One region of the Plantactinospora sp. B24E8 genome, then DNA from elsewhere that is predicted to be linked to it. Evidence: predicted binding sites of a transcription regulator. Region 1 holds the regulator's gene; each other region holds the start of a gene.
The links. Region 1 encodes HrcA, which represses chaperone genes, less so after heat shock. Its sites were predicted from a motif close to GGTTNGCACNCTCNNNNNGAGNGTGCNAACC; they were not measured.

Region 1 (7,476 bases):
CGGCGCACCCGGAGCCCGACCGGCCGGTACGGTGGCTCGCCGGTTTCGCCCGGGCCGAGGCCGACCCCGGTGAGCCGGTGACCGTACGGGTGCCGCTGCCGGTGCGGGGCTTCCAGGTCTGGACGGAGCACGGCTGGCGTACCCGGACCGGTCGTTACCGGCTCGAGGCGGCCCGCAGTGTCGCCGACCGACGGCTCAGCGTCCTCTTCGAGGTCTGACCGGTCACGGGACGCCGGCCCTCACCAGCGGCCGCGCCTCGTCACCGGCAGCCGGGACGGCGCCCCGTCACCAGCGGCCGAGCCGGACGGAGAGTACGGCGAGCGCGGCGACGCCGGCGGTGGAGGTCCGCAGCACCTCGGCGCCGAGCCGGACCGGCACCCCGCCGGCCGAGGTCAGGGTGGTCAACTCCTCCGGGGCGATGCCGCCCTCCGGGCCGACCACCAGTACGATCTCGCCGTGCTCCGGCAGCGTCACGGTGGCGAGCCGCTGCTCCGCCTCCTCGTGCAGGACGAGTGCGGTGGCGCCGACGAACCGCTGGGTCACCGTCGCCAGGGACGCCGCCGGCACCGACGACGATCCGCCGACCGCCGGCAGCCAGGAGCGGCGTGCCTGCTTGGCCGCCTCCCGGACCGTCGCCACCCAGCGGTCCCGGGCCCGGGCGCCGCGTTCGGCCCGCCACTGGGCGACCGAGCGGCCCGCCGCCCAGGGGACGATCTCGTCCACCCCGACCTCGGTCATCGACTGTACGGCCAGTTCGGCCCGCTCCCCCTTGGGAATGCCCTGTACGACGACGAGCCGGGGGTCGGGCGGGTCGACGTACCGCCGGGTGGTGACGGAGGCGGTCAGGGTGCCCCGGCCGACGGCGGTGACCACGGCGGTGGCCGTGCCGCCCCGCCCGTCGGCGAGCAGCAGTTCCTCGCCGGTCCGCAGCCGTTGCACGGTCGCGGCGTGGTGGCCTTCGGGTCCGTCCAGCGTGACGACGTCGGCCGACGGCAGCGACTCGACCAGGAACAACGGGGCACTCACGCCGAGCAGGTTAACCCACCGGCGTCCAGCCGCTGCTGATTCGGCCCCGGCAGCGGCCGGATCAGCTGGCGGGTCGGATCAGCCGTGGCCGTTGAAGGCGTCGCGCATCCGGGAGAAGAAGCCGCCCTGCTTGCTGAGCTCGGCGACCTCCTCGCCCCGGGTCTTGGCGAACTCGCGCAGCATCCGTTCCTGGTCGGCGTCGAGCTTGGTCGGCGTCCGGACGTCGAGGTGCACGTAGAGGTCGCCCCGGCCGGTGCCGCGCAGGTGCGGTACGCCCCGGGCCCGCAGCCGCAGCGTCGACCCGGGCTGGGTACCCGGCTTCACGTCGACCGGCTCCTCGCTGTCCAACGTCTTGATGGTCAGCCGGGTGCCGAGCGCCGCCGCGGTCATCGGCACGGTGACCCGGCAGTGCAGGTCGTCACCCTTGCGGGAGTAGACGTCGTGCGGACGCTCGTGGATCTCGACGTACAGGTCACCGGCGGTGCCGCCACCGGGGCCGACCTCACCCTGCTGGGCGAGCCGGATCCGCATGCCGTCCTCGACCCCGGCCGGGATCTTGACGGTCAGCGACCGCCGGGTCCGGACCCGGCCGTCACCGGCGCAGGTGGGGCAGGCGTGCGGGATGATCGTGCCGTAGCCCTGGCAGACGGTGCAGGGCCGGGACGAGACGACCTGGCCGAGGAAGGTCCGCTGCACCGACTGGACCTCGCCGCGCCCACCGCACGCCTCACAGGTGGAGAGGTGGGTGCCGGGTGCGGTGCCGGCGCCGGAACAGGTCGTGCAGAGCACCGCGGTGTCGACGGTGATCGGCGCCTCCACCCCGAACGCGGTCTCGTGCAGGTCGAGTTCCAGCCGGAGGATGGCGTCGGCGCCGGGCCGGGTACGCGGTCGCGGCCCCCGGGAACCACCGGCGGCCCCGAAGAACGCGTCCATGATGTCCTGGAAGCCGACGAAGGGACCACCGGCACCGCCCGGTCCGGGGGCTCCGCCGCCGCCCGGCGCGAGCGGGTCCCCGCCGAGGTCGACGATCTGCCGCTTCTGGTCGTCGGAGAGGACCTCGTACGCGGCGTTGATCTCCTTGAACTTCTCGTGTGCCTCCGGGTCCGGATTCACATCCGGGTGGTACTGCCGCGCCAGCTTGCGGTAGGCACGCTTGATCTCGTCGTCGGAGGCGTCCCGGCTGACGCCGAGAATCCCGTAGTAGTCCCTGGCCACTGCGTTCCGTGTCCTCATGTCTGTCTCGCGTTACCGTCCGCCGGTCGTCAGCTGAGCCTTGGTGGTCAGTTCTGCGCAAGGTGTGGGTGGGTCAGTTCTGCGCCAGCACGTCGCCGACGTAGCGTGCCACGGCCCGCACCGTGGCGATGGTGCCCGGGTAGTCCATCCTGGTCGGTCCCAACACGCCGAGCCCACCGACGATGGTGGCCCCTGGCCCGTAGCCGGTGCTGACCACCGAGGTGGCCCGCAGGTTGTCGATCTCGTTCTCGTCGCCGATGCGTACCTGGAGGGTGTTCGGTTCGACCTCGCCAATCAGCTTGAGCAGGATGACCTCCTCCTCCAGCGCCTCCAGGATCGGACGCAGCGAGCCCTGGAAGTCCAGCAGGCCGCCCCGGGCGAGGTTGGCGGTGCCGGCCAGGGCGATCCGTTCCTCGTGCCGTTCGACAAGGGTCTCGAGCAGGACGCTGGCGAGGGTGGCCATCGCCGACCGCAGCGCCGGGGGCGCCTCCTCGACCAGTGCCTGGACCAGGGGCGGGGTGTCGACGAGCCGCTTGCCACCGAGCCGCTCGTTGACCAGGCGCCGCAGGTCGATCACGTCGTCCGCGCTGGCCGGCGCGGGCAACTCGACGAGGCGCTGCTCCACCCGACCGGTGTCGGCGATCATGACGAGCATCAGGCGGGTGGTGGAGATGGGTACGAGTTCGAGGTGGCGTACCGAGGACCGGGCGAGGCTCGGGTACTGCACGACCGCGACCTGCCGGGTCAACTGGGCGAGCAGCCGTACGGTGCGGTGCACCACGTCGTCGAGGTCGACCGCGCCGACCAGGAAACGCTCGATCGCCCGACGCTCGGCCGGGGTGAGCGGCTTCACCCGGGAGAGCCGGTCGACGAAGAGCCGGTATCCCCGGTCGGTGGGCACCCGGCCGGCGCTGGTGTGCGGCTGCCGGATGTAGCCCTCCTCCTCCAGCACGGCCATGTCGTTACGGACGGTGGCTGGAGACACCCCGAGCTGGTGGCGTTCGACCAGGGCCTTGCTGCCGACCGGCTCCTGGGTGGCGACGTAGTCCTCCACGATCGCGCGCAGCACGTCGAGCTTGCGGTCGTCGAGACCCATCCTCACCTCCCTGCGACGTCCCGGCCCCGGCTGCCGACACGACCGGGGCGACCACACGGTCGGGCCACGGATACACCTTGGCACTCGACCGTATCGAGTGCCAGTCTACGACCACGGCGCAGGAGACGCGATGATCGTCTGGATGGGCGCCGCGATCCGGGCCTCCCGCGCCTGCCGATCCCGGACCACCTGCTTGTTGGCACACCCTACCCTGGCCGGGCCAGCCGGTACGGTCGACTATTGTCCAGTTTCAATCGCCAGGGGGCGTCTGGCGCCGTTTGGACGGTGCACCTACCGTGACCCCCATGACTGAACCACCTCGCCCTCCCGGAGAGTACGGCTCGCACAATCCGTACGACGCGCCGGGCACTCCCCCGCCCACCTCCGGTGGCGGCTACCCCCCGCCGACCTCGGGTGGCGGCGCCTATCCCCCGCCCACCTCGGGTGGCGGCTACCCGCCGCCCACCTCGGGTGGCGGCGCCTACCCGCCGCCCGGTGGCTACCCGCCCCCTGGCGGCTACCCGCCGCCCGGCGGTTACCCACCCCCTGGTGGTTACCCGCCGCCCGGCGGCTACCCGGCGGGTGGCCCGTACGGCGCTCCCGCCCCGGCCGGCTACGCCACCAGCGACGAGAAGACCTGGGCGCTGATCGCGCACTTCGGTGCGATCATCGCGGGCTTCATCGCGCCCCTGGTCGCGATGCTGGCCAAGGGGAACGAGTCGCCGACGGTCCGGGCACACGCGGTGGAGGCGCTCAACTTCCAGATCACCTGGGGCATCGCCTCGTTCGTGGCGGTGATCATCTCGATGTGCACCCTGGGCATCCTGTTCTTCCTGCCGCTGATCACCTGGCTCATCGCGGTGATCTTCGCGATCCTCGGCGGGATGAAGGCCAACGAGGGTGTGCTGTACCGCTATCCGATGAGCTTCCGGATGGTCAAGTAGCCCCGACCGGGCCGGAGTCAGCCAGTCCCGACCGGGCCGGACCGGCCACGGCCCGTGCCGGGGTCATCGACGCCACCACGCGTTCGCCGATCCCCGGGCACGGGCCGTCGGACACCGCCGTCGCCCGCGATGCCGCTGGTACCGGTGGTCAGGGCAGCAGGTCACGGACGACGGCGTCGGCGAGCAGCCGCCCGCGCAGGGTCAGCACCGCCCGACCCTCCTCGTACGCCGGCCGGCTCAGCAGCCCGCCGGCGAGCGCCTCCGCCGCGCCGGCCCGCCCCGGCCCGTCGAGGACCGCCAGCGGCAGGCCGGTGGCGAGCCGGAGCCGCAGCAGCACGTCCTCCACCCGTCGGTCCTCGGCCGAGAGCAGTTCCCGCCCCTGACCGGGGGACTGCCCGGCGCCGAGCCGGGCAGCGTACGTCGTCGGGTGCTTGACGTTCCACCAGCGGACCCCGCCGACGTGGCTGTGCGCCCCCGGGCCGAGGCCCCACCAGTCGCCGCCGGTCCAGTAGAGCAGGTTGTGCCGGCACCGCGCCTGCGCCGAGGTGGCCCAGTTCGAGACCTCGTACCAGGAGAAACCGGCCGCGCCGAGCCGGGCCTCGGCCGCCAGGTAGCGGTCCGCGGCCACGTCGTCGTCCGGGTACGGCAGCTCGCCGCGCCGCATCCGGGCCGCCAGCCGGGTCCCGTCCTCGACGATCAGCGCGTACGCGCTCACGTGGTCGACCCCGGCGCCCACCACGGCGTCGAGCGAGGCGGCGAAGTCGTCCGCGCTCTCCCCCGGCGTCCCGTAGATCAGGTCGAGGTTGACGTGGTCGAAGCCGACCTCCCGGGCCTCCTCGGCGGCGGCGGTGGCCCGACCGGCACTGTGCCGGCGGTCCAGCACCGCCAGCACCCCCGCGGCCGCCGACTGCATGCCGAGCGAGATCCGGGTGTAGCCGGCGGCCCGCAGCGCCTTCAACGACTCGCGGGTCACCGACTCCGGATTCGCCTCGGTGGTGACCTCCACGTCGCCGGCCAGCCCCCACAGCCGGTCGATGCCGTCCAGGATCCGGGCGAGGTCGTCGGTGGGGAGCAGGGTCGGAGTACCCCCGCCCACAAAAACCGTGTCGACCCGGGGCGGCGGGCTGTCACCGAGCACCCGGCCGGCCAGCGTCAACTCGGCGAGCACCTGGTCGGCGTAGCCGTCCCGGCCGGCGCCGCCGCCCAGCTCGCTGGCGGTGTACGTGTTGAAGTCGCAGTAGCCGCAGCGGCTGGCGCAGAACGGGACGTGCACGTAGACCCCGAAGCCACGCCTGCCCACCTCCGTCCGGGCGGTGTCGGGCAGCGAGCCGTCGACGGGTACGGGTTCGCCTTCTGGGAGGGTTCCGGGCATACGACTAGTGTGCCGGCATGACCTCAGCCCCCGAACCGCTCGTCCGGGTCTCGACCGCCCACGGAGTGACGACTCTCACCCTGGACAGCCCGGGCAACCGGAACGCGCTCTCCACCCCGTTGCTGACCCAGTTGCTCGACGCGCTGGCCACGGCGGTCGCCGACGACGCCGTACGGGTGGTCGTGCTGTCCCACACCGGGCCGGTCTTCAGCTCCGGCGCGGACCTGAAGGAGACCGCGGCCGCGTACGAGAACGGCACCGTGCCGGTGGCGAAACTCGGTGACGTGCTCGCCGCGATCCGGGAGTGCCCGAAGCCGGTGGTGGCCCGGATCGGCGGGCCGGCCCGGGCCGGTGGTCTCGGACTGATCGCGGCGGCGGACATCGCGATCTGCGTACCGGAGGCCACCTTCGCCTTCACCGAGGTACGCCTCGGGGTGATCCCGGCGGTGATCTCGGCGACCGTACTGCCCCGGCTGCAGCCCCGGGCGGCGGCGGAGCTGTACCTGACCGGCGACGTCTTCGACGGGCGCCGGGCGGCCGAGATCGGCCTGGTCACCACGGTGACCCCCGCCGAGGCGCTGGACGAGGCGGTGGCCTCCTACTGTCTGGCGCTGGTACGCGGCGCGCCCGCCGCGCTGGCCGGGGCGAAGGAACTGCTGCGTCGCCCACCGGCCGCCGACCTCCGGGCCGAACTGGCCGAGCTGCGTGACCTGTCGGTGCGGTACTTCCACTCCGCGGACGGGCGGGAAGGTGTCGCGGCGTTCCGGGAGAAGCGGCCCGCCCGGTGGGTACCCGAGATCTGACCCGCCCGACGGGTAACCGGGAGCCGACCCGACGACCGACGGCCGGCGGGCCGGCGAGCCGGCGAGCCGGAAAGCGACAACCGGTACGGCCCGGCACATTCCACGCCGGCACTGCCGGGAGGCTGGGCGGTCATCGTAGGCTGTGCCCACTATCGATCAGGGGGTGGCGGTGCGGACTCGGGCGGTGGTGGCGGCGGGAGTGGCCCTTGCGACGGTCGCTAGCTTCGGCATCTACCTGGGAGCCCGCGAGTTCGGGCACAAGCTGCCGCTGCCCCGCCCGGCGAGCGGCTGTGTCGTCGAGGCCGACGGTCGGGTCAGCCTCAACGCCGAGCAGATGGCGAACGCGGCGACCATCGCGGCGGTGGGGATCCGACGGAAGATGCCGGAACGGGCCGTGGTGGTGGCGTTGGCGACCGCCTTCCAGGAGTCGCGCCTGCGCAATCTGGCCGGCGGCGACCGGGACTCGGTCGGCCTGTTCCAGCAGCGGCCGAGTCAGGGTTGGGGCACACCGGAACGGATCCGGGACCCTCGGTACGCGGCCACCAAGTTCTACGACGCCCTGCGCAAGGTACGCGGCTGGGAGCAGATGGAGATCACCGACGCGGCCCAGAAGGTGCAGCGGTCCGCCTTTCCCCGGGCGTACCAGCAGTGGGCCGACGAGTCGGAGGTGCTGACCCGGGCCCTGCTCGGCAACGCCACCGGCGCGGTGGCCTGCACGGTCAGCCGCGACCCGGTGATCCGGGGCTCGGCCGCGGCGGCGGCGCTGAGCGCCGGCCTGACCCTCGACTGGGGTCGGCTGGACACGGTCTCCCCGGCCGAGCTGACCGGTCTGGCGGTGCCCACCTCCAGCGTGCAGGCAGGCTGGCGCTACGCGCACTGGCTGGTGTCGCACGCCGGGGACCACGGGGTGAAACGGGTTCGTTTCGGCGACCTGCAGTGGACCGCCGACGAGGGCAGGTGGTCGCCGGTCCAGGGCGCCGCGACCGCCGACCAGGTCGTCGC
Region 2 (7,476 bases), on a different contig from region 1:
CGGTACGCGCCACCGGCCGGGCCTGGTTGCTCGGCGCGATCACGCTCGGCGTGCTGCTGACCCTCCGGGCGATCCCGACGACCGCGCACGAGGTGTACCTCGCCGGATTCGCCGCGACGGCAGCCCTGGCCACGGTGCTGATCCGCCGGCTCGGCAGCGGAATCCACAGGTCGGCCCGCGAACCGGTCCACGGGTCCCCGGCCGGGCAGGGAGTACAGCCATCCCTGCTCGGGGCAGCCACGGCTCGGACCCGTACCGAGCTGGGTGCGGTCCTGTTCGGGACCGCCGCCGGACTGGCCCTGCTGCTGCCCTGGGCCTGGGTCGGCGCACTGGGCGGCACGCTGGAGACCGTGCTCGCCCTGCTCGCCGCCGCCACGGTCGGCTGGCTGGCCGCGACCGTCCTGCACACCGGCTTCTGGGCCGCCTTCGCGCCGGAACCCGGCGGCTCCCGCACCGGACTCGTCCTGCTCGGCGGGCTGGTGGCCGGGGTGGCGCTCGCCCTGCTCGCCGCCGGCACCGGCCAGTCCGGCACCCAACTCGCCGTACTCCTGGTGTTGCCACCAACCGGATTCGCGCTCGCCGCGCTGCACGCGGTCGGCCGGGCCCGGTCCGCCGGCGCGCCGTCATCGGCGGACGGCGCGGCTGTCCGGCCGGACACCGCCGGCGGCTGGCTTGTCGGCATCGCCGCGATCGGTCCACTGGCCTTCGTCGACCCGGAGGAGATCACCCTGCTGCTGGCGGTCACCCGCGACGTGCCGTACTGGGCCGCGATCGCCGCCCTCGGCTCGCTCGCCGTCGCGGTGCTGCTCGCCGTCGGGTACGGCGTCGGCTTCGGCCGGTCCACGGCGGCACTGCCCCGCCGGCCGGTGGCCGTGGCGGTGACCGGTGTCCTGCTGCTCGGCGCCGGCGCGGTGTACGTCGGGCTCGGCAGCCCGGGCTGGCACGGTGAACGGCTCTTCGTGGTGCTCCGCCAGCAGGCGGACCTGACCGGGGTGGCGGGTGCGGCGGGTCCGGCCGGCCGGGAGGCCCGGGGTCGGGAGGTCTACCGCCGACTGGTCGACACCGCCCGGTCCTCCCAGGCGGATCTGCGCCGGGAGTTGACCCGGTTCCGGCTGAACCACACGCCGTACTACCTGGTCAACGCGATCGAGACGGACGGGGGTCCGGCGGTGGCGGCCTGGCTGTCCCGCCGGGAGGACGTGGCCCGGGTGCTGGTCAGCCAGCGGCTGCGGCGATTGCCGGCCGGGGGCGGGCCGGCACGCGGCGACGACCCGGCCCCGACGTCACCGGGTTGGAACCTGACGACGATCGGCGCCGACCGGGTCCGGGCCGAGCTCGGCATCGACGGTACGGGCGTCGTGGTGGGCAGTTCGGACTCCGGGGTGGACGGAACCCATCCGGCCCTGGCCGCCGGTTTCCGGGGCGGTGACGACTCGTGGCACGACCCGTGGAACGGCACCCGCGCCCCGGTCGACCACGGCGGTCACGGTACGCACACCCTCGCCACCGCGGTCGGCGGTCAGCACGTCGGGGTGGCGCCGGGAGCCCGCTGGGTGGGCTGCGTCAACCTGGACCGCAACCTCGGCAATCCGGCCGACTACCTGGACTGCCTGCAGTTCATGCTGGCGCCGTACCCGCCCGGCGCCGACCCGTTCAGGGCCGGACGGCCGGAACGGGCGCCACAGGTGTTGACCAACTCGTGGGGCTGTCCGCCGATCGAGGGCTGTGCCCGGGAGACGCTGCGGCCGGCCGCCGCCGCGCTCGCCTCCGCCGGCATCTTCTTCGTCGCCGCCGCCGGTAACACCGGTCCCGGCTGCGGATCGCTCGACGATCCGCCCGCGCCGTACCCGGAGGTCTTCACCGTCGGGGCGACGGACCGGAACCGGCGGGTCACGTTCTTCTCCAGCCGGGGTCCGGCGCCGGGCGGGGCGGCGAAACCGGACCTGGTCGCGCCCGGCGACGAGGTGCTGTCCGCCCTGCCCGGCGGCGGCTACGGCGCGCAGAGCGGTACGTCGATGGCGGCCCCGCACGTGGCCGGGGTCGTCGCGCTGATGTGGTCGGCGAATCCCGCGCTGGTCGGCGACCTGGCGACCACCGGCCGGATCCTGCGCGACACCGCCGCACCGGTCGACCCGACGTTCCGCTCCCGCCAGCCGGCGGACGAGTGCGGCGGGCCGGCACGGATCTCCGGCGCCGGCATCGTGGACGCGTACGCCGCCGTCCGGGCGGCCCAGCAGCTCGACCAGGGGCGGTGAGCACTCCGACCGGCGACGCCGACGAACCTGTACGTCGGTCGACCGATGACCTATCGTCGGCGATCATGGAAGCCGAGTTCTCGATCGTCGCGCTCACCGACGCCCAGGTGCCGGCCGTGGTCCAGCTCTGCACGGACGCGCTGGACCTGCCCGAGGACGCCGCCGAGGCGGCCCAGATCGTGGCCCGGTTGCGGGACGACACCCCACCGCCCGGGTCGGCGCAGCGGCGGCGTACCGCCGGGGTGGTCGCCCTGGCCGACGGTGCCGTGGTCGGCGCGGCGCTCGGTTCGCTGGCGTACCGCGACCCGGCCGTCGGGCACGTCGACCTGTTCGTCGTTCGGCCGGACCGGCGGCGGCGGGGCATCGGCCGGGCGCTGCTGCGGTCGGTGGAGGCGGCGCTCGCCGGACTCGGCGCCGCCCAGGTACGGATCGCCGGCAACGCGCCGCACTACGCGTGGCCGGGGATCGACGTCCGGTACACCCCGGCGGTCTGCACCGCGCTGGCGCTCGGCTACACCCCGGACGGTACGGCCTGGAACATGACCGCCGACCTCTCCGACGAGTCCTCGCCGGCGCTGCGCTCCACCGCCGCCGCCGAACAGCGGCTGGCCGCCCAGGGTGTCACGGTACGGCGTGCCGGACCGGCGGACGTGCCGGAACTGACCCGGTTCGCCCGGGACACCTTCGGCGGCAGTTGGGACGCCGAACTGGCGCACTCGGTCGGGCCGGACGACGCCGGCTGCCACCTCGCCGTCCGTACTCCGCAGGGGGGTGGGGAGCCGGAACTGCTCGGTTTCGCCGCGTACGGCTCGTCCCGGCCGAGCTGGTTCGGGCCGATGGGGACCGCGCCGGCCGCCGAGGGGCTGGGGATCGGCAGTGTGCTGCTGCGGCGCTGTCTGCGCGACCAGTACGCGGCGGGCCACCGTCGGGCCCAGATCGGCTGGGTCGGGCCGGTCCCGTTCTACTCCCGGGCTGCCGGGGCGACCGTCGAGCGGGTGTTCTTCCTCTACCGCAAGCAGCTCTGATCAGCCGAGCACGGTTGATAACGGATGTGTACCTACAAACCGCCATTTACCCATTCGCACCGCCGGTCACCTCCTACCGTTTGCGGGGAGGAGGCACTCATGGCGAATGACGACGACCCGGTGGACAAGTTGCGTCCGGTGGCGCATCCGCCGACGGACCTGCCCGCCGCCGAGACCCCGGTGCCCCGGCTCGGCCAGGACGACGTCGTCGGACGGCACGACGCTGTCGACGGTGCCGGCGCGGCGGTACCCGGGGACGACCCAGGGGACCTCGGTGGGGCCCAGGCCCGTGGGGCGGTCGACGACCGGGAGTCGGTCGAGGTCCCGGTCGAGGTCGGCAGACCGTTCAGCCGGGCGGCGAAGCGGCGGAACCAGCGACGGCTGCCGAGCTGACGACAGCCGACCCGCCGGGTATGCCGCGGGGCACAGGCGAACGCCGGGTACGACGAAGGGGCGGACCGCTCGCGCGGCCCGCCCCTCACGACGTGGAGTCTGGACTCAGAAGTCCATGTCCCCGCCGCCCGGCGCACCGGCCGGGGCCGGGTTCTTCTCCGGCTTGTCCGCCACCACAGCCTCGGTGGTCAGGAACAGGGCCGCGATCGACGACGCGTTCTGCAGCGCCGACCGGGTCACCTTGGCGGGGTCGATGATGCCCGCCTCGAGCAGGTTGACGTACTCGCCGTTGGCGGCGTTGAGGCCGTGGCCGGCCTCCAGGTTGCGCACCTTCTCGACCACGACGCCGCCCTCGAGGCCGGCGTTGACGGCGATCTGCCGCAGCGGAGCGTCCAGCGCGAGCTTGACGATCTGCGCGCCGGTCGCCTCGTCACCGGCGAGGTCCAGCTTGTCGAACGCGGTCTTGCCGGCCTGCACCAGCGCCACGCCACCACCGGGGACGATGCCCTCCTCGACGGCCGCCTTCGCGTTACGCACGGCGTCCTCGATGCGGTGCTTGCGCTCCTTCAGCTCGACCTCGGTGGCCGCGCCGACCTTGATCACCGCAACACCGCCGGCCAGCTTGGCCAGGCGCTCCTGCAGCTTCTCACGGTCGTAGTCGGAGTCGCTCTTCTCGATCTCGGCCCGGATCTGGTTGACCCGGCCCTGGATCTGGTCGGCGTCGCCGGCACCGTCGACGATGGTGGTCTCGTCCTTGGTCACCACGACCTTGCGGGCGCGGCCCAGCATGTCGAGGCCGACGGCGTCGAGCTTGAGGCCGACCTCCTCGCTGATCGGCTGGCCGCCGGTCAGGATGGCGATGTCGCCCAGCATGGCCTTGCGGCGGTCACCGAAGCCCGGCGCCTTCACGGCGACGGACTTGAAGGTGCCCCGGACCTTGTTCACGACCAGGGTCGCGAGGGCCTCGCCCTCGACGTCCTCGGCGATGATGGCCAGCGGCTTACCCGACTGCATGACCTTCTCGAGGATCGGCAGCAGGTCCTTGACCGTCGAGATCTTGTTGTTGACGATCAGGATGTACGGGTCGTCGAGAACGGCCTCCATCCGGTCGGGGTCGGTCATGAAGTACCCCGAGATGTAGCCCTTGTCGAAGCGCATACCCTCGGTCAGCTCCAGCTCGAGCCCGAAGGTGTTGCTCTCCTCGACGGTGATGACGCCTTCCTTGCCGACCTTGTCCATCGCCTCGGCGATGATCTCGCCGACGCTGGTGTCACCAGCGGAGATGGAGGCGGTGGAGGCGATCTGCTCCTTGGTCTCGATGTCCTTGGCGAGCTTGCTCAGCTCCTCCGAGACGTTCGCGACCGCGGCCTCGATGCCCCGCTTGAGGGCCATCGGGTTCGCGCCGGCCGCGACGTTGCGCAGGCCCTCGCGGACCAGCGCCTGGGCGAGGACGGTCGCCGTCGTCGTGCCGTCACCGGCCACGTCGTCGGTCTTCTTGGCGACCTCCTTGACCAGCTCGGCGCCGATCTTCTCGTACGGGTCCTCGAGCTCGATCTCCTTGGCGATGCTCACACCATCGTTGGTGATGGTGGGGGCGCCCCACTTCTTCTCGAGCACGACGTTGCGGCCCTTGGGGCCCAGCGTCACCTTCACGGCGTCGGCGAGGGTGTTCATGCCCCGCTCGAGGCCGCGGCGCGCCTCTTCGTCGAACGCGATCATCTTGGCCATACGGCGTTGTCCTCCTGGACACTCACGGCCGCCGGAGTCTCGTCGGCTCCGACCTGCCGCCTGGTTACGCACCTTCGGACGTCACTACGGCACTGGCGGACGGGGCCGTCCCCGGCGCTGAAGCGCCTGGTCAACTCCGTCGCACTGTGCGACAGTGACGTCCGTTGGCCGGGCCGGACAGCCCGCGACGACCGGCCATGTGCCGCGTGCCCGTACGACGAACCCGCGACCGTGGCCCTACCGCCCCGACCTCTGGCACTCGCGACGCGCGAGTGCCAATCACTTGTTTAGCACTCTCCCATGCCGAGTGCAAGCGAGTGGACCGGACCGGAGGACCGCCGCGACGGCCCGCCGCAGGCCGGCAGGCGGGCGGAACGAGGCAGGGGGACCCACCCCCGGCGAGGACGTCGGGGCGACGGGGCGACGGGAGCCGACCGGCGACCGGGGTGGCGGGGTCGACGTGCCCGGTCGAGCCGGGACCGAAAGATCAACAACGGACACCGGCCGGTCCGTCCTGCCGCCCGTCGGGCATCCCGCGATCGGCGACCGAGGGCGCCGCGATCGGACGTCCCGGTCCCGCGGAGATCGCGGACAACCGGCTCGGGACACGACCCGCCGGGCCACCCGGAAATACCGCGAATGAACACGATGTCGCGCCGGAATCCGCCGACACGGGTCGGATCACCAGCGCAGCCGGCCCCACCGGATCACAGATCTGGTCGAGTCACCGGGCGCGGCGTCCGGCAGCCGTGCCGCTGGCGCGTCAGATCAAGCCCTGACCCGGGTTTCCCGCAGGTCAGGGCTTGCCAGGAGAGAGCGTGAGTCAACGGGCCGGGGCTCCGGGGTTGCCCGGTGAACGGAAACGACCGCGGCCCGCCGGCTCAGGCGATGACCCGGACCTGCTCCGCCTGCGGGCCCTTCTGGCCCTGGGCGATCTCGAACTCGACGCGCTGACCGTCGTCGAGTGCCTTGTAACCGTCCATCTGGATCGCGGAGAAGTGGACAAAAACGTCCTGCCCGCCGTCAACCGCGATGAAGCCGTAGCCCTTTTCGCTGTTGAACCACTTCACGGTGCCCTGCGCCACGGTGCACTTCCTTACTTCGCGCCGGGGCTGACCAAGCCCGACGTCGACGTACGCCTGCCGGGACCGCCGAATCTGTCACTCCCCTTGACGGATCGAACAAATCAAGCGGCCGAATCCGCACCGTACACCAAGGTCGGGCGGCAGCGCACTAGTCCAAAACGGTCAGCGAGCCGGGTACCGGACGCCCGACACCACCCGCCCGGCTATCGGCGACCGTCGCTGCGCAGGTCACCGCCCACCTGACCGCCCCGGCACCCCGGCGGTGACCCGTCGAAATGCTCCCGGCTACGACGTGCGACCATGACCGACGTGTCGGCTCCCGCTCCGGAAACCGCCGCCGGCCCACCGCCCGACGGCCCCGCCGAACCACCGCTGCCGACCAGCGCGCTCCCGCACCCGCCGGGGCCGCCGACGGTACGTCGGATCCGGCTCACCGACGCCGCCCGGATGCGGGCACTCCGACTGGAGATGCTCGCCGACTCGCCGCTGGCCTTCCTGGAGACCCTCGCCGACGCGGCGGCCCGGTCACACGCCGAGTACGCGGCCCGGATCGCGACCATGGCGACCGGGCACCGCAGTGCCGCCTTCGTCGCCGAGGTCGACGGCCGGCTGGTCGGGCACGCCGGCGGCCAGGCCGCACCCGGCCAACCCGGGCGTACGGTCGTCTTCGCCGTCTACCTCACCCCGGCCTGGCGGGGCACCGGTCTGCTCGCCGCCCTGGTCGACGCGGTGGCGGACTGGTCCCGGGCGGTCGGACGGCCCGAACTGTTGCTGGAGGTCGTGGTCGGCAACAACCGGGCGGTACGGGCGTACCAGCGGCTCGGTTTTGTCGACACCGGCGTACGCGTGCCGCACCCGACCGTGCCGGCCCTGCGCGAACTCCAGATGTCCCGGGCCGCCTGACCCGCACGCCACCACCGGCGCCGGCCAGGAGGGGCCCCTTCCCGAGGCGGGAAGGGGCCTTCCTCGCCGCTCAGCGGCGGGACTGGA
Region 3 (7,476 bases), on a different contig from region 1:
AAGCCGTGCTCGATCGGCAGCGGCTCGCCGTTCATGCCGACCGCCAGCATCGCGTCCCGGCCGTCGGTGAGCACCGAGGTCGGACTGCCGCAGGTCCAGCCGTCGACGGAGCGCCCCACCACCTGGTCCGCGCCGTCCAGCGGTCCCGCCTCGGCGAGCAGCGGACCGAGCGGTACGCCGAGCCAGCGGGCGTTGCCGATCAGGTCGCCGCCGACCTCGTTCGAGACGCAGGCCAGGGTGATGTGCCGTTCGATCATCGGGCGGGCGAGCAGGTCGGCGTAGCTGAGCGTGATCGGGTTGCGGACCCGACCGTGGATCCGCAGCCGCCACCGTTCCGGATCCACCTGCGGTACGGCCAGCGCGGTGTCGATCCGGTAGAAGTCCCGGTTCGGCGTGACGTACGACGACAGTTGCGGCACGCCCAGTTCGGCGCCGGGCGGCACCGGCGGGGCCGGGCTGGCCGGGGCGGGCAGTCGTACCGCCGAGCGGGCCTCGGTGACCCCGCGCCGGGTGGCGGCCCAACGCCCGCCGAAGCCGGCGACCGCCGCCGCCCCGAGGGCGTATCCGACGCCGGTCAGGAACCGCCGCCGCCCCTCCCGGTCCACGCCGGCCGCGGCAGGCCGGTCGGTCGGAGCCCGGCCCGGCGGAGTCTCGCCGTTCGGGGTCCGGAGCAGCGGGGCGCCGAGCGGGCCGGCGAGGAGGAGTCGGAGCAGTCCGGCGGCCAGGGCGGCGCCGATCAGTGCGGGCAGTACGGCGGCCGGGCCGGCGCCGGGTCGGGTCAGCGCCGCCACCGCACCGAGTACGGCGAAGGCCCCGACGCCGGCGTACCCGAGCCGCAGGGAGCGGATCGCGACCAGCCCGATCAGTGCCGCGAACCCGCCGAGGAGCACGGCGGTGCCGATCAGCAGGGCGATCTTGTCGTAGACGTAGAAGACGTCGGTGGCGAACTGTTTGAGGGGTGCGGGGGCGAGGTCGACCACGGCGCCGCCGACCGCGACCAGCGGCGCGGAACGCGGGCCGGTCAGTACCGCCACCGCCTCGGCGCTGCCGACCGCCACGGCGGCGCTGGTCACCCCGGCCAGGGCGGCGAACCATCCCGCCCCGGATGGCCGCGATCCGGACGACGGTCGTCCCGACGCCGGCGGCCCGGAGCCTGCCGGCTGCTGAGGCGACGGCTCGGTGCTGTCGGGGTCCTGCCCCGAGGTGGTGCTCACCGCACCAGTGTCGCCGGCCGACCGATCCGCCTGGTAGCGGGCCGCAACGGCGATAAGTGTTCCGTAACAACTGGCCGACGGGCACCACGAGGAACAACCGGCCGACGGGCACCACGAGGAACAACCGCCCCACGGGCGGGAGGTGACCGACAGACGACAGATCCGCGTGGCCAGGGCGGTCCCGGGGAACGCCGCCGGGGTGGCGGCGCTCCGGGGCCGTACCCCTGAGCACGCGGATCTTGTCGGTTGTCCGGCGGTGCCGGTCCGCGACGTCGTCAACCCCGTCGGGGGTCGCCGGGCCGCGGGGGCGTCAGGTCAGAAGCCGGGGCCGTGCTGGTGGCCGTGGCCGTGACCGTGCCCGTGGCCGTCGGCGGCCGGCTCGGCCTTTTCCGGCTTCTCCACCACCAGGCTCTCGGTGGTGAGCAGCAGGCCGGCGATCGAGGCGGCGTTGGTGACCGCGTTGCGGGTCACCTTGACCGGGTCGATGATGCCGGACTTGACCAGGTCGACGTACTCACCGTTGGCGGCGTCCAGGCCGGTGCCCCAGCCGCTCTCGGCGACCTTCTGCACGACCACGTAGCCGTCGTGTCCGGCGTTCTGCGCGATCCACCGCAGCGGCTCGACGAGCGCCTTGCGGACGATCGACACCCCGACCTTCTCGTCGCCGGTCAGGCCCAGGTCACCGTCGAGCACCGAGACGATCTGGGTCAGCGCGGCGCCGCCGCCGGGCACGGTGCCCTCCTCGACCGCGGCCTTGGTGGCGGAGATCGCGTCCTCGATGCGGTGCTTGCGCTCCTTCATCTCGACCTCGGTCGCCCCACCGGCCTTGATCACGGCGATCCCGCCGGAGAGCTTGGCCAGCCGCTCCTGCAGCTTCTCCCGGTCCCAGTCGGAGTCCGAGGCCTCGATCTCCTTGCGGATCTGGGTGATCCGGTCGGTGACCTCGGTGTCCCGGCCACGGCCGTCGACCACGGTGGTGTTGTCCTTGTCGACCACGATCCGCCGGGCGCTGCCCAGCACCTCGAGGCCGACCGACTCGAGCTTGTAGCCGAGCTCGGGGGCGACCACCTCGCCACCGGTGAGGATCGCCATGTCCTGCAGCATCGCCTTGCGGCGGTCACCGAAGCCGGGCGCCTTCACCGCGCAGACCTTCAGGGTCTTGCGGATCGAGTTGACCACCAGGGTGGAGAGCGCCTGGCCCTCGACGTCCTCGGCGACGATCAGCAGCGGCTTGCCGGTCTGGACGACCTTCTCCAGCAGCGGCAGCAGCTCTTCGATCGAGGAGATCTTCTGGGTGGTGATCAGGATGTACGGCTCGTCGAGGACCGCCTCCTGCGCCTCCGTGTCGGTGACGAAGTTCGGCGAGATGAAGCCCTTGTCGAACTGCAGGCCTTCGGTGACCTCCAGCTCGGTGGCGAGGGTGGAGCCCTCCTCGACGGTGATCACACCGTCCCGGCCGACCTTCTCCATCGCCTCGGCGATCAGGTTGCCGATGGTGGCGTCCTGGGCGGAGATGGTGGCGACGTTCGCCACCGACTCCCGGCCGCCGACCTCGACCGCCTTCTCCAGCAGCGCCTCGGAGACCTTCGCGGCGGCCGCGTCGATGCCCCGCTTGAGCGAGGCCGGGCCGGCACCGGCCGCGACGTTGCGCAGGCCCTCCCGGACCAGCGCCTGGGCGAGCACGGTCGCGGTGGTGGTCCCGTCGCCGGCGACGTCGTTGGTCTTCGTCGCCACCTCCTTGACCAGCTGCGCGCCGAGGTTCTCGTACGGGTTGCTGAGTTCGATCTCCTTGGCGATGGTCACGCCGTCGTTGGTGATCGTCGGAGCACCGAACTTCTTGTCCAGGACGACGTTGCGCCCGCGCGGGCCGAGAGTGACCTTGACCGTGTCCGCGAGCGTGTTGACACCGTGCTCGAGCAGGTGCCGGGCGTCGTCCGAGAAGCTCAGGATCTTCGCCATCTGTTAACAAAGTCCCTTCACGCAGCGCTGCCCCGGCCCGGCGGGGCCGGTCCGGGGCAGCGTCACTGGATCGGTCAGATCACTTCTCGATGACGGCGAGGACGTCGCGGGCGGAGAGCACCAGGTACTCCTCGCCGGCGTACTTGACCTCGGTGCCGCCGTACTTCGAGTAGATGACCGTGTCGCCGACCTTGACGTCAACCGGGATCCGGTTGCCCTTGTCGTCGACGCGGCCCGGGCCGACAGCGAGGACGGTGCCCTCCTGCGGCTTCTCCTTGGCGGTGTCGGGGATCACGATGCCCGACGCCGTGGTCGTCTCAGCCTCGTTCGCCTGGACCAGGATCCGGTCCTCGAGCGGCTTGATCGCAACCTTGGTCGCGGTAGTCACGGGCATACCCTCCTGGGGTACTTGGTTTCTGTGCCGGTCGGCACGCCGACCGGCGTTGATCTGCCACATGCCACCGGGCGGGTCCGTCGTCGCGGGTGCCGGTCCGCCTGGCGTTCAGCCTCCGGACCGGAGCCCGGAAACTGGCACCCTCGGCTTGAGAGTGCTAACCGGAGGTTATGCCGGCAACTAGCACTCCGTCAAGGAGAGTGCCAACCCGACACACTCCGGTGGGGCACCCGCCAGGGCCGGACCGCCACAATGAGCCGGTGGATCTCGACCTGCTGGCTGCCCTGCGTACCCCGGACGGGGAGACCGCGCTGGCCACGGCGGCGAAACTGACCGACGGTGATCCGCTGCTCGCGGCGGCCACGCTGCGGGCCGCCGGCGTCCCCGCCGGCCTGGCCGCCGCCGCGCTCACCCAGGCCGAGCTGCGCCGCCGGGCGGTCGGCAAGTTCGGACCGGACGCCGCCGGGATGTACTTCACCCGGGCCGGGCTGGAACAGGCCACCCGGGGCCCGGTCGCGGCACGCCGCGCCGCCCGGTTACGCGCCGCCGGGGTCCGCACCATGGTCGACGTCGGTTGCGGTCTCGGCGCGGACGCCATCGCCGCCGCCCGGACCGGCATCCGGGTGTACGGCGTGGAGGCCGACCCGTTGACCGCGGCGATGGCCGCCGCGAACGCCGAGGCGACCGGGGTGGCCGACCGGTTCACGGTCACCACCGGCGACGCCACCCGGTTCGACGTCACCCAGTTCGACGTCACCCGGTTCGGCGCCACCCGGTTCGGCGGCGACCCGGTCGACGCGGTCTTCTGCGACCCGGCCCGACGCCGGGCCGGCACCGGTCGCCGGGTCTTCGACCCGGCCGCCTACTCGCCGCCCTGGGACTTCCTGCTCGGGCTCGCCGAACGGGTGCCCCGGACGGTCTTCAAGGTCGCCCCGGGCATCGACCACGCGGTGCTGCCGGCCGGGGCGGAGGCCGAGTGGGTCAGCGTCGACGGCGACCTGGTCGAGGCGGCCGTCTGGTGCGGCCCGCTCGCCGACGTACCCCGCCGGGCGACGGTGCTGGCCGGCCCGGTGGCCCACGACCTCACCGGCCCCGGGACGGGCCGGGCACCGGTCGGCCCGGTCCGCCGCTACCTGTACGACCCGGACGGCGCGGTGGTCCGCTCCCACCTGGTCGCCCAGTTCGCCGACACCGTCGACGGCACCCTCGCCGACCCGGAGATCGCGTACGTCTACGCCGACCGCGCCGTGCCGACCCCGTACGCCCGCTGTCTGGAGGTGGTCGACGTGCTGCCGTTCTCGCTCAAGCGGCTCCGCGCCCTACTCCGGGACCGGGCGGTCGGCCGGGTGGAGATCCTGAAGCGCGGTTCCGCGCTGGAACCGGAACGGCTCCGCCGCGACCTGCGGCTGAGCGGTCCGGAGTCAGCCAGCCTGGTGCTCACCCGGGTCGCCGACGCGCCGACCGTGCTGCTCTGCCACCCGGTCCGCTGACCGTCCCCCGATCGGGTCCTCCCCCGCACGTTTGACCGGGGCGGATGGCAGGGATTCCGGTGCTGGCGACGCGACCGTCACAGGGCGGACGGACAGCCGTCGCCGGGCGGGCGGACAGCCGTCGCCGGGCGGGCGGACAGCCGTCGCGTCGCACGGCGGACGGACAGCGGAGGAGCTGCGGACCATGGACCTCAAACTCGAGATCGTCGTACTGCCGGTCACCGACGTCGACCGGGCCAAGGAGTTCTACACCCGGCTCGGCTTCCGGGAGGACATCGACTTCGCCGGCCCGGACGGCTTCCGGGTCGTCCAGTTCACCCCGCCCGGCTCGACCGCCTCGATCACCATCGGCAGCGGGATCACCGACGCCACGCCCGGCTCGGCCCAGGGCGTCCACCTGGTCGTCGACGACATCGACGCGGCCCGGGCGAAGCTCGTCGCCCGGGGGATCGAGGTGAGCGAGGTCTTCCACGACGCCGATGGCGCGTTCCACCACGCCGGCGACCGCAACCGGGTCGCCGGCCCGGATCCGGAGCGGAAGTCGTACGCGTCGTTCCTGTCGTTCCAGGACCCGGACGGCAACGGTTTTGTCCTCCAGGAGGTCACCAGCCGGATGCCGGGACGGATCAGCCACGTCGTCTACGACTCCCGGGAGCAGCTGACCGCGGCGTTGCGCGACGCCTCCGACGCACACGGCCGGTACGAGGCGGAACTCGGCCACGAGGACCCCGACTGGCCGACCTGGTACGCCGACCACATGGCCCGGGCGGCCGGTCTCGACAACTGACCGCCCTACTGGTCCGGTCAGTGCCGTTCCGGCGGAGCAGGCGTGTCGTGGAAGGCGCGGTTCAGAGCAACGGCTGGGCCAGACGGCGGGTCTCGATCCCGGCGATCAGCTGCCGCATGCCCGGCACGTCCGTCCAGTCCTCCCACTCATGGTCGACGACCACGGGCCCGTTCAGCCGCTGCAGGATGATCCGCGAGTCGTTGAACAGGAGCACGCCATCGGCTGGATAGTGGGCGAAGAAGGTCAGCGCCGACCGAATCATCACCCGGGCCGCTTCGTCACGTGCATCGGGGGTCGCCCGGTTCGAGAGCCGGTACGTCGCGGTGACCCGGTGTGTGAACCCGAGCATCTCGGCGACCGGGGCCGGATCATCCGGATCATCCCGGTAGGCGGTCACGTCGAGGGCACCCCGTCGGACGTAGTTACCTGAGATCTCACCGCCGGTCGCGTTCGCCATGAACGAGAGAAGCTCTTCGGTGGTGACATCCGCAGAGGCGTACAGCACGTATTCCAATGCCATGAGGAGGCGTCCAACCCACTAGTCGAACGGATAGAACTGGATAACTTCGCCATCTTTGATGACCTTGATCTCCTGTAGCCCTTCGATAGGCTTACGCCGTAGTATCTCCGCGATTTCCTCTGCAGAACGCGGACAGTCGTCGAGGTTCAGGATGATCCGATCAGCCTGCCCATCGGCTACTTTCCGGCTGATCCCCTTGCGAATCTGGTCGAGCTTATCGGAATCCGGAGCGAAACAGTCGAAATATTCTCCTTCAATTTTGTAGTCCGGCTCCTTGCCGTTCGGTTTGGGAGGCGGATTCTGCTCGACGTCGTAGCCGTTCTCAGCGAGGGTGTCGGCCGATTCGTTCTCCCGGCGCAGCCCTCGGTCCTTCTTCCTGGTCGGGTGCGCCTCGGTCCGTTCGCCGCGCGGCTTGGCGTTGGGGTCGGGCTTCTTCGAAGGGTTGGTGGTGCCCTTCCCACCTCCTTTACCGAGACCTCTACGCAACCGCTCCAGGATCTTCTTCAGGGCCGCGACGAGTTCGTCGAGGCGGCCGACAAAGGAGGCGAACTTCCGCAGGCTGCTCAACAGGGCGCGCAGCCAGCGGGCTATCTTCGCACCCCAGGAGGCGATGAGGGTGACCGCCTGCTCCACCACCACCGGGGCGGCGAGCCCGCCGGTGGCCAGTAGTTCGGCGGCGTAGACCACGAGTCTGGAGACCAGCGCGGCGATCGCGTCCCGGACCATCGTCCGCACTCCGGCGATCAGCTGACCCGCGCTCTCGGTTGCGACAGCCATCGTGTCGGCGGCCTTGGCGAGGCCGGAGATCGCGTCCTGCTGCTCCTTCGCCCACGCGCGGTAGGCGTCCCCGGCACTACCCGTCCAGTCGGAGACGTCCATCCGGACCTGCTGGGCGAGCTCCGCGGTGCTCTCCCGCAGTGAGCCAGCCACGTTGCGCCAGGTCTGGGCGTACGCGGCGATCTGCGCCGGGTCACCGGCCAGCCAGTCCAGCGCCTCGCTCAACGGTTTGACGTGTTCGATCAACCAGGCGATGCCGTACTGCAGCAGGACACCGGCCGGGTCGCTGACCAGGGCGAGAGCGTCCAACCCGGCGCTGACGCCGCCGAGGATGC
Region 4 (7,476 bases), on a different contig from region 1:
CGGCGCGCGCACCGGTACCCGGGCCGCCAGGTCACCCTCGGCGACCCGGTCGGCGGCCCAGGCCAGTTCGGCCAGCGGGCGGGTGGTCGACCGCGCCAGGCGCCAGGCGGACAGCACCGCGAGAACACCGGCCACGAGGACGACCACGCCGAGGAGTGCGTACCGGACGGTCGGCGGGTCCCGGGGTACCGACAGCACGAGCGGCAGTGGTTGGCCGGGTGACGGCCCGACCCGGCGTACGTACCGGCCGCCTTCGGTTCGCACGATCGTGTCGCCGGAGATCCGCCGGGCCGCGGCGAGCACCCCGGCCCGGGCACCCGTCGACTCCGTACTCTGCGACTCGATGCCGGTCGGATCGCTACCGGTGGGGTCGCTACCGGCTCCCTCGACCGGGTCGACGCCGACCTCCGCCCCGGGGGCCTCGCCCACGGCGCCCGGCCCGCTCGGCGGCCCAACGGACGACGGCTCAGGCGACGGCGGCCCAACGGACGACGGCTCAGGCGACGGCGGCCCGGGCGCGGCTCGGCTCGCCGGTTGGGCAGTGGTCGGGCTGGCCCGCCGCGGCAGCAGGGTCACCGCGGCTCCGCTGGTCGCCGCGAGCCGCCGGACAAAGGCGGCGTCGAGCAACTGGCCGGCCCAGACCGCGCCGACCACGTCACCGGCCCGGTTGCGCATCTCGACCCGGGCCGCGAGCGCGTACGGGCTGTTGTCCACCGCGCCCGGGCCGGTGCAGGAGGTCCACGGCCGGGACGGTGCGCCTGGGGTGACGAAGACGGCGACTCCGCCCGGGTTCGTGATCATGACCGCGTCGGCCAGCCCTCGGTCGACCATCTGCAGGGCCGTACCGGACCGGCTCGTCGGATCGCCGAGCAGCGCGACCGCACCCGCTGTGGCGTGCAGTTGCTGGCAGAGCGCGTTGATCGAGGTGCGGACCGTCGTCGCGGCCAGGTTGAGTCGCTCCTCGACCTGGTGCCGGCTCACCGAGGCGACGGTGCCGGCCACGAACAGCGCACCGAGCAGCACCGGTCCGAGCACGATCGCGAGGAACGCGGTGGTCAACCGTCCGCGCAGCGTCACTCGTCCCCCCGGAAGCTCCGTATCCGATGCTGCGATGCTGACCCCACCGCAGTGATTAACCGGTGTCGCCGCAGGAGTGTTACGTGCCGGATTTTTCGGATGAGGTCGAGCGGGCGAAGGTCGAGGTGCGAGCCCGGCTGCTCGCCCGGCGCCGGGAACTGTCGCCGGCCGACCGGCGGGCCGCCGCCGAACGGCTCCAGGCCGCGCTGGTCGCCCTGGTCCGCCGGGTACGCCCCGGGCGGGTCACCGGGTACGTACCGGTCGGCAGCGAGCCCGGCGGGCCGGAACTGCCGGAGGTGCTGGCCGCCGCACTCGGGTCGACGGGGCAGCTCCTGCTGCCGGTGCTCCGTCCCGACCTGGACCTGGACTGGGCCCCGTACGACGGGCCGGGCTCCCTGGTCGCCGCCGGACGGGGGTTACGTGAGCCACGTACGGGGCGCCTCGGCACCACCGCCGTCGCCGGCGCGGACCTGGTGGTGGTGCCGGCGCTGGCCGTCGACCGGGCCGGGTTACGGCTGGGCCGGGGCGGCGGGTCGTACGACCGGGCACTGGCCCGGGTCGACGCGGCGGTCCTGACGGTGGCCCTGCTCCACGACGGCGAGTTACTCGAGACCGTGCCGGCTGACCGTCACGATCGTCCGGTACGGGCCGCGATCACCCCGACCGGTGGGGTTCGGCCCCTGTCGTCCGGTTGACCGTCGCCCCCGCCACTTCGGCTGGACGAAAGTGGGTAGGATGCCGCACCATTGGCACTCGGATACGTCGAGTGCCAACAGGCTTGCAAGATCCGGAGGGGACAGTGCCCACCTACCAGTACGCTTGCACCGAGTGCGGCCACCAGCTCGAAGCGGTGCAGTCCTTCACCGACGAGCCGCTGACCGAGTGCCCGGCGTGCCAGGGTCGGCTGCGCAAGATGTTCAACTCCGTCGGGATCGTCTTCAAGGGCTCCGGCTTCTACCGGACCGATTCCCGGACCAACGGCTCGAACGGCGCCACCACGGCCAAGTCGGAGAGCACCAAGAGCGCGTCGGGTTCGGCCGGCTCCGGCGACGGTGGTGCGAGCGCCGCCAGCGGTACGTCCGGCTCGACCAACGGCAGCAGCGGCGGCTCCGGCGGCACCGCAGCCAGCTCGACCGGTTCCGGGAGCAAGTCGACGACGACCTCCGCGAGCAGCAGCGCGGCCTGACCTGCCCGTACTACCGTCCGGGTTATCCACAGACCCTCGGGTTGTCCACAGGTCGCCGTTCTCCGGCCTCCGACTGAAGCCGTTCCCACCTAACGTGCAGACCATCGGACGACGCCAATCGATGTCGGCGTCGCCAACCGAGGGAGGCACGTCGTGGCGCTCGACCGTACGGACACCGAAGGCGACGCCAGCCTGCGCCCGAGCCGCTGGCCGCCCCGGCTGACCGGCGGTTCCACCCTCCGGTGGGCACTCGCCGCCGTCCTGCTGTTCGTCGCGTTCGGCGTGGTCCAGCTGGGCGCGCCGGACTGTGTCGCCCGGGAGCCGAGCGGAGTGCCTGGCTCACCCGGCCCGGCCGGCCCGTTGGCTGGCGGCCCGTCGACTGGCGCCACGTCGGCCGGCGGGCCGTCGGCTGGTCGCTCCGGCTCGGCACGTCCGCCCGGCGGCGGGGCCGACGGAACAGGAGACGGGCAACCTCGGCGCGACACGACGCCGGACGAACGAGAGCCGGCCCTGCCGGTGCCGGCCGGGGCGGTCGGCGTGCCCATCCGACTCGCCGAGCCGGCGGCACTGGCCGTGACCCGACCAGGAGTTCGGGTGGACCTGCTGGCGGCCGTGCCGGAGCCCGGACGGGCTGCGGCGAAACCACTGCTGGTCGCCGGCCGTGCCCTGGTGCTCGACGTCCTGGTTCCCGAGGAGGGTGCCCTCTACCTGGCTCTGCAGCCTGAACAGGCCCGGCGCGCGATCGCCCTACCGGACACCGCGCGATTCTCGATCATCGTACGACCGTGACCGTGGCCCCGGCACGTCCGCGATGCCGGACAGACCGCCGGCAAGCCCGGGTTCAGTCCCAGTGCGGCGGGCGTTCGGCAAGCAGCCGGTCGTCGTTCGAGACGGCCCGCTCACCCCAGCCCCGGTCGGTGTCGTCCACGGTCTGGTCGGGCAGCACCCGATAGTCGTCGGTGAGGTCGACCAACCGGTCGTCATCCCTGGCCACGCGCGGCGTGACCGGTTCGTCCGTCCTGTGCACGCACAGAAGCGTACCCGCCGGCCACACCCGGCCGGCCGCCCGACGTCGTGGAGGTTGGTACCGTCGGACAGCGTGACGACGCCCAGCGGTGACTCCGCCGATGACGCCTTCTGGCGTCGGCCCACCGGACCGCCCGCCGAGCCGGCATCACCGTCGGCCGAGCGGACCGGCGGCGCCGGACCCCGGTACGCCGGCCCGCCGCCGAGCGGCATGCCACCGCCCGAGTGGCGGCCGACGCTGCACGTACAGCCTTCGCCGCCGCGGGCGCTGCCGGCGCAGGACCTGCCCGCCCTCGACGCCGCCGAAAGCAACGCCCGGACCCTGACCTACGGCATCGGCCTGGTCGGGGGCGCGGTGGTACTCGTGCTGATGTGTCTGCTCTGCTCCCGCATCCTGTTCTGAGCAGCGGGACGCCCCGAACCGCCGACACGGACGGCCGGCCGCGGATACGGCCGGCCCCGAACACGGAGTCGCCCCCGACCCGCGTCGGGGGCGACGGTGACACCGGACGGACGGACTACAGGACGCCCTCCCAGACCGCCTGTGCCCCGCTGTCCCCGGTCAGGTAGACGAACCAGACGTTGACCACGGCGAGCACCACGATGACCGCGCCCAACACCAGCCCCAACCACCGTGGCACGGACCGGCCCGGCCGGGTCAGCACGAGCAGCACCAGGGTGACCACCCCGAGAGCGATGCTCGACCCGAATGTCTGGTTCCCGTACGCCTGATGGTCGTTGACCTGCTGGATGATCTCGTCGGGATAGTTCTTGGCGATCAACACGTCCCGCAGTTCCTCGCCGGACAGCTTGGCGAGCAGGGCCGCCACGGGGGCGGCCACCGCCAGCAGACCCGCCGCCCAGTCGAGCCGACCACGGAACCGGGGCAGTACGGCGTACGCCGTGGCCACCAACGCCAACAGTGGCACGAAGACCACCGCGGCGTGCACCAGCAGTACATGTGCGGGCAGGCCCATGACTTCCCTGAGCACCCTGCCTCCTCCTGACAGCTCGGATTCGCCGGACCACCCCGGTACGGCGGAGTCGATCACTTGCCCGATCTACTCCGGTACACGGGACAGGAGTCGGGACGGTTCACTCCGGTTCCCTCGATGATCCTGGCTGGTCCCGCCGGTGTGGTGACCACCACGATCATCCTTTACTCGCCTTGTTGCCACCCCATCCACGTGCTGTCATAGATGGATGACTGGCGAGGAACTGCTCCGGTCGAGGGGCCTTCGGGTCACCCGGCCGCGCCTCGCCGTGCTGGAGGTGCTGGCCGGCGGCGGCCACCTGGAGGTGGACGAGATCGCCCAGCGGGTGCGGGAGCGGCTCGCCTCCGTGTCCACCCAGGCCGTCTACGACGTACTCGGCGCGTTGTCCCGGGCCGGCCTCTCCCGTCGGATCGAGCCCGCCGGGTCCCCCGCCCGCTACGAGGCCCGGGTCGGTGACAACCACCACCACGTCGTCTGCCGGGGCTGCGGTGAGATCGCCGACGTGGACTGCGCGGTCGGCTCGGCCCCCTGCCTCGACCCCGTGTCGGCGTACGGCTTCGAGGTCGACGAGGCGGAGGTCACGTACTGGGGGCTGTGCCCGAGTTGTCAGCAGCGTCGGGCCACCGACACCTGACCAGTGCGCCGGCACGGCCAACCGCCCCGGCCCGCCACCTCCCCGTCCCCGGCGTCGCTGTCCCCTGTCACCGCCACCGGGGAACCCTGCCACCGACACCGGGGAACCCTGCCACCGACACCCGACGCCTGTCGGCGACGCCGGAACCGTTGGGCCCGGTCACCGGGATGGTGAGGCCCCGCCGGTCGGGCCTTCCTCGGCGGGCGCCAACGCCCGTTCCACCGCCGACCACGGATCCCGGGTCGGTGCCTCGGCTCCGGCCGGACAGGTACGCCGGTAGTCGCACCACCCGCAGAGCGTGCCGGGCGAGACCGGGAACGCCTCGTCCGGGTCGACGCCGTCGGCGACCGCCCGCTCGGCGGCCATGATGTCCCGGGCGGTCTCCTCGGCCCGGGACACCTGTCGGGCGAGCGACTCCACGGTGTGCTCGTGGGCGGCGACCGTGGCCGACGGCAGGTGGTGCAACTCCACCCGACGGCACGGCCGGCGGAACACCCGTTCGGCCGCGTACGCGTACAGGGCGAGCGCCTGGGAACCTCGGGCGTCGTCGGCGTCCAGCCCGCTACGACCCGTCTTGTAGTCCACGATCACCAGCTCCGGCCCGTCCGGACCCGGTCGTGCGTCGATCCGGTCGGCACGGCCGTTGAACGCCAGGACTCCGGTCTTCACCGCCACCACCCGCTCCACACCCACCGGGTCGGCGTCCGGGTCGAGCGTCTCCACGTAGGACTCCAGCCACTCCAGCGCCCGACGGAACACCGCCCGCTCCTGGGCCTCGTCGCGGTAGCCCTCCCGGACCCAGGTCCCCTTCAGCAGGGTCGGCAGCGCTTCCGGGCGACGGCGGTCGGCGGGCAGCGCGTACCAGTTGCGCAGTGTCGTGTGCACGCTCGCGCCGAGGGAGTTGTGTGCCCACGGCGGCCCCTTCGGCGGTGCCGGGCGGTCGACGTACGCGTAGCGGTAGCGCCGGGGACAGTCGGTGTAGGAACCGAGTTTGCTCGGAGTGCAGACGAAGAGCCGCTCGGGCATGCCGTCGAAGCCGAGCTGTTCCGGCCCCGGGTCACGTGGCCGGGGAGTGGCACGCGACCGAGGGGTGTGATTACCCGGAGAGGATGGCCTTCGCACGGCCCCGATCCTGCCATGTCCGTCCGACACGACAACGGCTCAACCCGCGCGGCCGACGCGGCTCGACGAACCCGACGGCTCAGCCGACGCCCCGGCGCGGGTCGACGAGGACGACGGCTCAGCCGGCGAGTCGGTGCGCGTCGACGAACGCGACCACCGCGTCGGCGATCAGCTGCACCGCGATCGCGGCCAGCAGGAGGCCGGCGATCCGGGTGAGCACCTCAATGCCGGCCGGGCGGAGCACCTTCACCACGATCCCGGAGAAGCGCAGGATCACCCAGACCGCCGCCATCACCAGGATGATGCCGACCCCGATCGACAGGTAGTCCGGTATCCCGTCGGCTTCCTGGACGAAGAGCATGGTGGCGACGATCGCGCCGGGGCCGGCGAGCAGCGGCGTACCCAACGGGACCAGGGCCACGTTGGAGGTGGTCTGCTGATTGGGGTCGCCGGACTTGCCGGTGAGCAGTTCCAACGCGACGAGAAGCAGGAGCAGGCCGCCGGCGCCCTGCAACGCCGGCAGGTCGACGTGCAGGTAGTCCAGCAGGGTCTGCCCGGCCACCGCGAACACCACGATCACGCCGAGGCCGAGTGCCACCGCCTGCCAGGCGGCGCGTACCCGTTCCCGGGCCGGCATCTGACCGGTCAGGGCGACGAAGATCGGGACCATGCCCGGCGGGTCGGTGATCACCAGCAGGGTCACCAGGACCTCGCCGAGCAGTTTCATGTTCACGCGCTCACGGTAGCGGCGCGGTGATGCTGGTCAGGGCAGGTCAGCCGGCCCGGTGAGCGGGGCCACGCCGGTCGCCGTCGCCACGATCCGCTCGTACGCCTCGATCCCGGTCGTGTACGCGCCGAGTCGAACCGTCTTGTGGCTGCCGTGGAAGTCGGAGGAGCCGGTGACGAGCAGCCCGAGTTCCCCGGCGAGGGCCCGTACGGCGTCCCGCTCGGCCGGCGAGTGGTCCTCGTGGTCGGCTTCCAGGCCGGCGAGTCCGGCCCCGGCCAGCTCGGCGATCAGCGAGTCCGGCACGATCCGGCCCCGCCGGCTGGCCCGGGAGTGGGCCAGCACCGGCACCCCGCCGGCCCGGCGGACCAACTGGACCGCGCGGAAGACGTCGATGTCGTCCTTGGGCAGCCGGTACCGCTCGCCGAGCCAGCGCGGCGTGAACGCCTCGGCGGTGCTGGTGACCAGCCCGGCCTGGATCAGCGCCGCCGCGATGTGCGGCCGCCCGACGGTGCCGCCCCCGGCGTGCGCCAGGATCTCCGGCCAGCTGACGTCGATGCCGTCGGCCCGGAGCAGCTCGACGATTCGCTCGCCGCGGACCTCCCGGGCCGCGCGGAGCCGGGTCAGCTCGGCGACCAGTTCCGGCGCCTGGGGATCGAAGAGGTAGCCGAGCAGGTGCAGCGGGATCGACGGCTCGGTGCCGTACCACCGG

Region 2: the regulator HrcA is predicted to act here: its motif matches at 5,652-5,682, upstream of groL (chaperonin GroEL).
Region 3: the regulator HrcA is predicted to act here: its motif matches at 3,700-3,730, upstream of groES (co-chaperone GroES).
Region 4: the regulator HrcA is predicted to act here: its motif matches at 1,822-1,852, upstream of ABGB21_RS16145 (FmdB family zinc ribbon protein).

What each region holds. Positions count from the first base shown of each region.
Region 1 covers NZ_JBDPMH010000010.1:57,240-64,715, reverse strand. The annotation lists gene ABGB21_RS17310 (glycoside hydrolase family 3 C-terminal domain-containing protein) at 1-218, shown strand, start outside; gene ABGB21_RS17305 (16S rRNA (uracil(1498)-N(3))-methyltransferase) at 286-1,026, opposite strand; gene dnaJ (molecular chaperone DnaJ) at 1,105-2,241, opposite strand; gene hrcA (heat-inducible transcriptional repressor HrcA) at 2,333-3,355, opposite strand; gene ABGB21_RS17290 (DUF4870 domain-containing protein) at 3,661-4,299, shown strand; gene hemW (radical SAM family heme chaperone HemW) at 4,448-5,671, opposite strand; gene ABGB21_RS17280 (enoyl-CoA hydratase-related protein) at 5,689-6,474, shown strand; gene ABGB21_RS17275 (hypothetical protein) at 6,638-7,476, shown strand, end outside.
Region 2 covers NZ_JBDPMH010000049.1:6,633-14,108, reverse strand. The annotation lists gene ABGB21_RS34905 (S8 family serine peptidase) at 1-2,255, shown strand, start outside; gene ABGB21_RS34900 (GNAT family N-acetyltransferase) at 2,321-3,280, shown strand; gene ABGB21_RS34895 (hypothetical protein) at 3,380-3,673, shown strand; gene groL (chaperonin GroEL) at 3,779-5,401, opposite strand; gene ABGB21_RS34885 (cold-shock protein) at 6,283-6,486, opposite strand; gene ABGB21_RS34880 (GNAT family N-acetyltransferase) at 6,787-7,389, shown strand; gene paaN (phenylacetic acid degradation protein PaaN) at 7,460-7,476, opposite strand, start outside.
Region 3 covers NZ_JBDPMH010000004.1:342,085-349,560, forward strand. The annotation lists gene ABGB21_RS09710 (molybdopterin-dependent oxidoreductase) at 1-1,073, opposite strand, end outside; gene groL (chaperonin GroEL) at 1,530-3,173, opposite strand; gene groES (co-chaperone GroES) at 3,253-3,567, opposite strand; gene ABGB21_RS09725 (class I SAM-dependent methyltransferase) at 3,828-5,057, shown strand; gene ABGB21_RS09730 (VOC family protein) at 5,242-5,844, shown strand; gene ABGB21_RS09735 (SitI3 family protein) at 5,906-6,364, opposite strand; gene ABGB21_RS09740 (hypothetical protein) at 6,383-7,476, opposite strand, start outside.
Region 4 covers NZ_JBDPMH010000009.1:57,172-64,647, forward strand. The annotation lists gene ABGB21_RS16135 (diguanylate cyclase) at 1-1,077, opposite strand, end outside; gene ABGB21_RS16140 (5-formyltetrahydrofolate cyclo-ligase) at 1,161-1,772, shown strand; gene ABGB21_RS16145 (FmdB family zinc ribbon protein) at 1,877-2,263, shown strand; gene ABGB21_RS16150 (flagellar biosynthesis protein FlgA) at 2,417-3,052, shown strand; gene ABGB21_RS16155 (hypothetical protein) at 3,105-3,290, opposite strand; gene ABGB21_RS16160 (translation initiation factor 2) at 3,363-3,692, shown strand; gene ABGB21_RS16165 (DUF2231 domain-containing protein) at 3,808-4,281, opposite strand; gene ABGB21_RS16170 (Fur family transcriptional regulator) at 4,493-4,918, shown strand; gene ABGB21_RS16175 (PD-(D/E)XK nuclease family protein) at 5,078-5,944, opposite strand; gene ABGB21_RS16180 (MarC family protein) at 6,159-6,773, opposite strand; gene ABGB21_RS16185 (PHP domain-containing protein) at 6,804-7,476, opposite strand, start outside.